Regions from separate parts of the Pseudomonas sp. PL-6 genome, predicted to be linked through region 2. Evidence: riboswitches for the same ligand, from Rfam matches in the RefSeq annotation. Region 2 holds a riboswitch; each other region holds the start of a gene.
The links. A riboswitch is a leader RNA that binds a small molecule or an ion and turns the genes downstream of it on or off. The one in region 2 is predicted to bind cobalamin.
Positions count from the first base shown of each region.

Region 1 (2,903 bases), 760 kb from region 2:
GTGTGGAAATGGAACTGCACCAGGCGGTAGGGCTCGCCGTCGATCTCGACGCCGCCGGCATTGGCCAGGTTCACCTGGACGGTGTGGCCGTTGTTCACTACCTCCGCTGGGCTGGCCTGGTAGTCGAACATGATGCGCGGCAGGGAGGCTCGCGTGGCATCGCGGATGTCGATCGGCGATTGGGCATGGCCAATCGCGCAGGTTTCGTAGCCTGGGGCCAGCTGGGACCAGTGTGCGGGGCCCTCCTTGCCCTGGTAGTTCCAGTGCGGTTGCTGCTCGGCAGCCATGGCGCCGGTTGCGAACAGGGCTGTCAACGCGACGATCAGGGGTTTCTTCATATACGCTCTCGTTACCGGATGATGGATCTGCGGGCTCGCGTGATCTGCAGTCGGCGCGGGTGCAGAAATACTACGATTGCCTTGTAATAAATGGTTACACATGCCCGCGCGCAACGTGACGGTTGCCGCACTGGCGGGGAAGCGAGCGCCTCCAGTCAGCATCTGCTCAGCCAGCGAGGCGCTCCTGCCGCGGATGCCCCTCAGCCGTCGCGCCGCGAGCGACAGATCAGTGACAGACCCGGCTCTGGCGGGTTCCGAATCTCGCCGAGGAGCCTGGTGCGGGCGCGGTTGAGAGCGGGCGCTGTCTTTTGTCCGTGCGGCCGGGTAAGGTGGCCGCCGATGGTTTCGGCCCCAGGGTCGGATGAAAAGGGAACAGGGTGCGGCGCCGCGTCGCCAATGCCCTGGCTGCCCCCGCAACTGTAAGCGGCGAACGACGCCCATATGCCACTGGCCCACAGGCCGGGAAGGCGGGCGAAGTGTCGAGCCGCGAGCCAGGAGACCTGCCATCGCCGTCGGGCGCTTGCGCCCATCCCCTCCATCCGGATCGTCGCGCGGTGGGCGCGACCAAGGAACCCTTATGCATATCGAACCCGGCGTCGTCGAAGGCGCCAAGATCCTGCTCAGCTACGCCACTGCCGTCACCGGCCTCGGCCTGACCGCCAAACTGGCCCGCGATGCCATCCGCGACAACGGCGGGGTGGTCGCCCTGGCGCTGCGCAGCCTGTTGACCACCGCCCTGGTGTTCTGCTTCTTCGAGGTCTTGCCGCGTCATCCGGTGGGCGTCTCGGAGGTCCACCTGATCCTCGGCTCGACCCTGCTGCTGCTGTTCGGCGCCGGCGCCGCGGCCATCGGTCTGGCCGTCGGCCTGCTGTTGCAAGGGCTGCTGTTCGCCCAGTTCGACCTGCCGCAGTACGGCATGAACGTCACCACCCTGCTGCTGCCGCTGTGGGGCATCCAGCTGCTGGCCAAGCGCATCGTCGCGCCGGGCACCGCCTACGTGGATCTCTCCTACAAGCAGGCGCTGGCGCTGTCGACCGCCTACCAGGGCGGCATCGTCGCCTGGGTGGCGTTCTGGGCCTTCTACGGTCAGGGCTTCGCCGGCGACAACCTGGCGGCGGTGGGCAGCTTCGGCCTGGCCTACATGAGCGTGATCCTGATCGAGCCGCTGATCGATCTGGGCGTGCTGGCCGCGGCCAAGGCGCTGGCGCGTTTCAGCCAGGGCCCGCTGTTCAACGTGCGCCTGCATCAGGCCGCCTGACCCGCAACGCTACTTGCGGCGCTGCCAGATCATCTTGCCGGTATTGCTCTCGGTGACCAGGTACGGGTCGCTGAAGCGATAGTAAGCGGCGGGCTGGTAGTCGGCGGCGCCGTCCAGGCGCACCTGCAGCACGCCGTTGTCGCTGCGCCAGCGGCCGCGGTACTGCAGTTCGCCCGGGCTGTTGAAACTCCAGTCGCTGCCGCCGCCGGCCGCCAGGCTCCATTGTGCGACGCTGCCGTCGGCGCCCAGCTGCAGGGTCAGCAGGGTGGTGAAGGCGGCGAAGCTGGCGCCGCCGCTGTTGATCTGCTTCTCGTGAATCCAGGTGCCGATCAGCGCCGGGTCCAGGCGTTTCGCCGCGACTGGCGCGTCGGCCGGCGCGCCACGCTGGAACAGCGCCTGGCGCTCCAGCACCTGGCCGTTGCGCGGGTCGCGCGCGGCGATGCTGACGTTGAGCATGGCGTTGGCGTAGGTGGCGTTCATATTGGCGATCACCAGCCCGGACTGCGGGTCGCTGATCTCGGCGCGCAGCAACTGGCCGTCGTAATGACCCTTGAGGTTCAGGCGCAGACGCTGGTTTTCCACATACTGCCCTTCCACCGTCTGGCCCTGGCTGTTCAGGATCAGTTCGGCCGGCAGGCCGTCGAGGTTGGCGTGGTAGTGGCCGTCCAGCTCGCCGGCGAGCAGGACGGGAGCGAGCAGGGGCAGCAGGAGCAGGCTGAGCAGGCGTGGCATGGGGCGACCCTCGGGCAGGCGCTATGCGGCTAAGCCTAGTCGCTTGACCGCGGGGCCGCCCCAGGCTTGCAGACTGTCCCGGTCGCCTACTCTGGAGCACCGCCATGAACCGTCGCCAAGCCTTCCACCACGAACTGCAACTGGCCCGCCGTCTGCGCTGCCTGGGCGATGCCGCGGGCGAACTGCGCCATCTGGAGCGTGCCCATATCCTCGGCCAGCCGAGTTTTCTCCAGCACGGCCTGAGCCACTGGCTGATGCTGCTGTGGGCCTGGCGCCGGCGCGACTGGGCCGAGCTGGTCGCGCAGCTGCTGCGTCTGCCGGGCAGTCTGGGGTCGCTGCTGGGCCTCTACCCGCTGGGCAATCCCGGCACGCGCCGGGTCGGGCCGCTGACGCCGCAGCCCGTGCCGGAGGATCTTGCTCGCCTGCTGCGCTGAGAGCTATGCCTGGCGCCGCCGGAACAGGCAAGATAGGGGCGTTCGATCAACCAGGAAGGTGCGCCGTGAAACCCTGTGCCGATGATTTCATCATTGCCTACACCCCCGAAGAGGCCGTCGACCGCCTCGCCGCCCTGCATC
Region 1 is NZ_CM134189.1:794,229-797,131, forward strand. Features, by position in the region: gene ACW9UL_RS03520 (carbonic anhydrase) at 1-338, opposite strand, end outside; cobalamin riboswitch at 662-860, shown strand; gene ACW9UL_RS03525 (energy-coupling factor ABC transporter permease) at 916-1,596, shown strand; gene ACW9UL_RS03530 (hypothetical protein) at 1,606-2,328, opposite strand; gene ACW9UL_RS03535 (DUF3703 domain-containing protein) at 2,433-2,762, shown strand; gene amn (AMP nucleosidase) at 2,828-2,903, shown strand, end outside.
Region 1: linked by a shared signal. The riboswitch ahead of ACW9UL_RS03525 (energy-coupling factor ABC transporter permease) and the one ahead of cobG (precorrin-3B synthase) in region 2 are both predicted to bind cobalamin.

Region 2 (2,903 bases):
GCGTCCAGCACGCCAGGCACCGTGACGCCGCCACCGATAAAGATCGCATCCGGTGCCGGCAGCCCGGCCAGCGCCTCGGGCGCGTGCCCGGCGACCAGTTGCAGCCCAGGCACGCCGAGGGCATCGCGGTTGTGGCGGATATGTTCCTGACGCCCTTCGTTGGCCTCGACGGCGATGGCGCGGCAAGCCGGGTGCGCGCGCATCCACTCGATGCCGATGGAGCCACAGCCGGCGCCGACGTCCCACAGCAGCTCACCGGGCAGCGGCGCCAGGCGCGCCAGGGTCACCGCGCGCACGTCACGCTTGGTCAGCTGGCCGTCGTGGCGGTAGGCCTCGTCCGGCAGACCGCAGGTCGGCGGCAGCAGTTGCGCACCGGCGTCGGCCAGGCATTCCACCGCCAGCAGGTTGAGGTCGGCGCCCCGCGGCAGGTTCCAGCTCGCGGCCAGGCCATCGATACGGCGCTCCTCCGGCCCGCCCAGATGCTCCAGCAGGGTCAGGCGACTGGCACCGAAACCACGGGTGCGCAACGCTGCGGCGACCTGTGCGGGCGTGTCGCCATCGGCGCTCAATACCAGCAGGCGCAGGCCGGGAAACAGCCGGGCGTTGAGCGTGGCCAGCGGCCGCCCGACCAGCGACAGCACCTCCACCTCCTGCAGCGGCCAGCCCAGACGTGCCGCCGCCAGCGACACCGAGGACGGCGCCGGCAGCACTAGCAGCTCGTCGGCCGCCACCTGGCGCGCCAGGCTGGCGCCGACGCCATAGAACATCGGGTCGCCGCTGGCCAGCACACACAGCGCCTCGCCACGCCGCGCCAGCAGCGGTTGCAGGTCAAAGGGGCTGGGCCAGGTTTCCCGCTCGCCACCGATGCACGGCGGCAGCAAGGCCAACTGGCGCGGCGCGCCGACGATGCGCGTAGCCGCCAGCAGCGCGCGGCGCGCGGCCTTGCCCAGGCCGGGGTAGCCGTCTTCGCCGATGCCGACCAGGGTCAACCAGGGTTTCATCCAATGTCCTCGCGCAAGCCCGACGGAGCGCCTGTCCGCGCTCCGGGCAAAGCGGGCATAATAGCGCCTTCGTCGGTGCCCTTGAGTCGATACGACTCCGCAACGGGCCTAAGAGGGAACACGGTAAAACCGTGGCTGCCCCCGCAACTGTAAGCAGCGAGTCCAATGCAATCGGCCACTGGGTAACCGGGAAGGCGCGGCGGACGAAGACCTGTCAGCCAGGAGACCTGCCGACGAACGCTGGTCGCGAGTGCCAACATCGGGCGGGGTGTACCGATGCCATGGAGTCCCCCTGTGGGCGGATTTCGCTGGTTCGGTCGCCGCGTCGTTAGCCACAGGTGACCCTTTGCTCGCGCCCGTTCGCCCTTCCGCCTGCCCCGGCCTGCTGCGCATCGTCCCCGCGCTGGACGGTGGCATCTGCCGCATCAAGCTGCCCGGCGGCGTGCTGTGCAGCGCCCAGGCGCGGGCCATTGCCGAGGCCGCGCGGCATGGCGCCAGCGGTGTGCTGGAGCTGACCAATCGCAGCAACCTGCAGATCCGCGGCGTGCTGCCCGGCCAGGAAAGCGCGCTGATCGACGCCCTGCTGAGCGCCGGCCTCGGCCCGCGCGTGGCCGCCGCCGACGATGTGCGCAACCTGCTGCTCAGCCCCGCTGCCGGCCTCGATCCGCAGGCGCGGATGGACGTGCGTCCGCTGGCGGCCCAGCTGCTCGACCTGCTGCAGGACAGCCCGGCGCTGCACGCGCTGTCGGCCAAGTTCGCCCTGCAACTGGACGGCGGCGAAGCCCTGGCCATGCGCGAACACCCCCACGACCTGTGGCTGGCCGCCGACGACGAGCACCACCTGCTGCTGGGCCTGGCCGGCTGCCCCATGGACACGCCGCTGGCGCGCATCGAGGCGAGCCAGGCGCTCGAACTGGTGCGCCAGCTGCTGCTGCTGTTCCTCGAGCTGGCCACGCCCGAGCAGTCGCGCATGCGCCAGTTACTGGCACAGATTCCGGCCAACGAACTGCTGCAGCGCCTGCAGGCACGCCTGGATTTTGCCCTGCAGCCGGCACCGGCCACCTGGCAGCCTGCCGCCGCCGTCGAGCGCGCGCCGGCTGGGATTTATCCACAGGCGCAGGCCGGCCTGTGCATGGTGGCCGCCGGCGCCCAGCTGGGCCGGCTGCACGCCGAACAACTGACCACGCTGGCCGAGCTGAGCGAGCGCTATGGCGACGGCGAGCTGCGCCTGACACCCTGGCAGGGTCTGCTGCTGGGCAACGTCCCCGAAGCCCGCGCCCGCGAGCTGCTGGCAGCGCTGGATCAGCTGGGCCTGCTGACCCAGGCCGACGAGCCGCTGCTCGGCCTGGTCGCCTGCACCGGTTCGGCCGCCTGCGCGCGCGGCCTGGCCGACAGCAAGCGCCACGCCCTGCACCTCGCCGAGCTGCTGCGCGCAAGCCACGCCCGCCCGCAAATACACCTCAGCGCCTGCCCGCGCAGCTGCGCCAGCGCGCGGGTGCAGCCCTACACATTGCTGGCCAGCACGCCAGACCACTACCAGCTCTACCAACGCACGCCCGAGACGCCCGGTTTCGGCCGTCTGCTGGCGCCGGCGATGACCATCGACGAGGCCGGCGCCTGGTTCGCCCGCCAGCACCCCGCAGGAACCCCCGATGCTTGATTACATCCGCGACGGCCAGGAAATCTACCGTCGCTCCTTCGCCACCATCCGCGCCGAGGCCAACCTCGACGGCATCCCCGCCGACCTGGAGAAACTCGCCGTACGGGTGATCCACGCCTGCGGCATGGTCGACGTCGCCTCCGATCTGCGCTTCTCCCCCGGTGCCGGCACCGCTGGCCGCGCCGCGCTGCTGGCCGCCGCGCCGATTCTCTGCGATGCGCGCATGGTCGCCGAGGGCATCA
Region 2 is NZ_CM134189.1:38,369-41,271, reverse strand. Features, by position in the region: gene cbiE (precorrin-6y C5,15-methyltransferase (decarboxylating) subunit CbiE) at 1-1,001, opposite strand, end outside; cobalamin riboswitch at 1,058-1,250, shown strand; gene cobG (precorrin-3B synthase) at 1,348-2,661, shown strand; gene ACW9UL_RS00195 (precorrin-8X methylmutase) at 2,654-2,903, shown strand, end outside.

Region 3 (2,903 bases), 1.7 Mb from region 2:
GCGCGTGCTCGCCCCCGAACTGGCGCGCAATCCGTGACCCAGCGCAGCCTGCAGCTCGACGACGCGCTCTACCAGTACCTGCTGGACGTCTCCCTGCGCGAGTCGCCGCTGCTCGCCCGCCTGCGCGCGGAAACCGCGCAGCTGAGCGAGGCGCGCTGGCAGATCGCCCCGGAGCAGGGCCAGTTCATGGCCCTGCTGGTGCGCCTGGTCGGCGCGCGGCGGATCGTCGAGGTCGGCACCTTCACCGGCTACAGCGCCATTTGCCTGGCCGATGCCATGGGGCCGCAGGGCCAGCTGATCTGCTGCGACCTGCCCGGCGACTACCACGCCACCGCGCGCCGCTATTTCGCCGAGGCCGGTCTGGCCGAGCGTATCCAATGGCGTATGGGCCCGGCGCTGGACAGCCTGGCGGCGCTGGAGGGTGAAGGGCAGGGCGACTTCGACCTGATCTTCGTCGACGCCGACAAGGCCAACTACCCGACCTACCTGGAGCAGGCGCTGCGCCTGTTGCGCCAGGGCGGCCTGCTGCTGTTCGACAACACCCTGTGGAGCGGTCGGGTGTTGCAGCCGCAGCCGGACAGCGCCGACACCCGCGCCATTCAGGCGCTGAACCGGGCGCTCAAGGACGATGCGCGCGTCGAGCTGTCGCTGCTGCCGCTGGGCGACGGCCTGACCCTGTGCCGCAAGCGCTGAGCCGCCGTGGCCGACGCCATCCGCCTGCCGCCCCAGCCCGACGCCTGCGAACTGTGCGCGCGGTCGGTGGCGCTGACCCGTCACCACCTGATCCCCAAGGCCCTGCACGACAAGGCCTATGTGCAGAAGCGCTATCCCCGCCACGAACGCATCACGGCCACGCTCTGGGTCTGTCGCGCCTGCCATAACCAGATCCACCGGCTGTTCAGCGAGAAGGAGCTGGCACTGAGCTACAACAGCCGCGAAGCGTTGCTGGGCGACGAGCGCTTGCGCGGCTTCGTCGAGTGGCTGGCGCGCAAGCCGGCCGGCTTCGTCCCCCGCCACTGAGTCGCGCCGGCGTTGACGGGCGAGGCGGCCAGCCTCTACCCTGCGCGCCTTGCTTCAGGTGCCCGACGCCAAGCGCGTACGAGGTGAAACAGGGAAGCCGGTACAGAATCCGGCGCTGCCCCCGCAACGGTAGGTGAGTCAAACGCCGCTCTATTGCCACTGTGCTTCGTGCATGGGAAGGCGCGGCGCTAGCCCGCGAGGCTCGCTCACAAGCCCGGAGACCGGCCTGCTGCAGTCCACGGCATCGCGGAGGGCGTTGTCTGGCGTGCGGGCTCGCCTTCCCGGTGGCCTGCGCGCGCCGTTCTCCGCCTGCCTTGTCCAGCCCACTGTGTTCGGGAGCGCAACGATGCCGCCACGCCAGCTTGCCAGTCGTGCACGGCGGCCCGCGCCCGGATGCCCGCAGACCAGGAAACTTCGATGAGCGAATCGGCTGATCGCGACGCCCGGCACCAGGCGCGCATGGCGCGCAAGAAGGCGCTGATCGACGCGAAGATCGCCCAGGCCCAGGACCAGTACGGCCTGCTGCTGGTGCACAGCGGCAACGGCAAGGGCAAGAGCAGCAGCGCCTTCGGCATGGTCGCCCGCGCCCTCGGCCACGGCATCAAAGTCGGCGTGGTGCAATTCATCAAGGGCGCCGCCAGCACCGGCGAGGAGGCCTTCTTCCGCCGTTTTCCCGAGGAAGTCAGCTACCACGTGATGGGCGAGGGCTTCACCTGGGAGACCCAGGATCGCCAGCGCGATATCGCCAAGGCGGGCGAGGCCTGGGCCGTTGCGCAGCGCCTGCTGAACGACGAGGGCGTCGGCCTGGTGGTGCTGGACGAGCTGAACATCGCCCTCAAGCACGGCTATCTGCAGCTCGCTGCCGTGCTCGCCGATATCCAGGCGCGGCCGCTCTCGCAGCATGTGGTGGTGACCGGGCGCGGCGCCTTGCCGGGGATGATCGAGGCGGCCGATACGGTGACCGAGATGGGCCTGGTCAAGCATGCCTTCAAGGCCGGGGTGAAGGCGCAGAAGGGGGTGGAGTTTTGACCTCGCGCCAGTGCCCGGCGCTGCTGATCGCCGCGCCAGCCTCGGGGCAGGGCAAGACCACCGTCACCGCCGCCCTGGCGCGCCTGCACAGCCGTCAGGGTCGGCGGGTGCGGGTGTTCAAGTGCGGCCCGGATTTCCTCGACCCGATGATCCTCGCCCGCGCCAGCGGCGCGCCGGTGTACCAGCTCGACCTGGCCATGGTCGGCGAGGCGGAGAGCCGCCGCCTGCTCTGGCAGGCGGCGGGCGAGGCCGAGCTGATCCTGATCGAGGGGGTGATGGGCCTGTTCGACGGCCAGCCCTCGGCGGCCGACCTGGCGCGGCAGTTCGGCGTGCCGGTGCTGGGGGTGATCGACGGTTCGGCCATGGCCCAGACCTTCGGCGCCCTGGCCCATGGCCTGGCGACCTTCCAGCCCGACCTGCCGTTCGCCGGCGTGCTCGGCAACCGGGTGGCCAGCGCCCGTCACGGCGAGATCCTGCGCGCTGCGCTGCCGCCGAGTATCCGCTGGTACGGCGCGCTGCCGCGTAATGCCGCGGTGGAGCTGCCCAGCCGCCACCTGGGGTTGGTGCAGGCGCAGGAGCTGGCCGACCTGGATGCGCGCCTGGATGCCGCCGCCGATGCCCTGGCCGCCAGCGCCGAGGTGGCCTTGCCGGCACCGGTGCGCTTTGCCGCGCCGCCGCCGCGGGTGGTCGAGCCGCTGCTGGCCGGCGTGCGCATCGGCGTGGCGCGCGACGGCGCCTTCGCCTTTCTCTACCAGGCCAACCTCGATCTGCTGCGCGAGCTGGGCGCCGAACTCGAATTCTTCTCGCCGCTGGCGGGCGACGGCCTGCCGCAGGTGGACAGCCTCTACCTGCCC
Region 3 is NZ_CM134189.1:3,581,640-3,584,542, reverse strand. Features, by position in the region: gene ACW9UL_RS15180 (C40 family peptidase) at 1-37, shown strand, start outside; gene ACW9UL_RS15175 (O-methyltransferase) at 34-693, shown strand; gene ACW9UL_RS15170 (hypothetical protein) at 700-1,020, shown strand; cobalamin riboswitch at 1,060-1,264, shown strand; gene cobO (cob(I)yrinic acid a,c-diamide adenosyltransferase) at 1,438-2,049, shown strand; gene ACW9UL_RS15160 (cobyrinic acid a,c-diamide synthase CobB) at 2,046-2,903, shown strand, end outside.
Region 3: linked by a shared signal. The riboswitch ahead of cobO (cob(I)yrinic acid a,c-diamide adenosyltransferase) and the one ahead of cobG (precorrin-3B synthase) in region 2 are both predicted to bind cobalamin.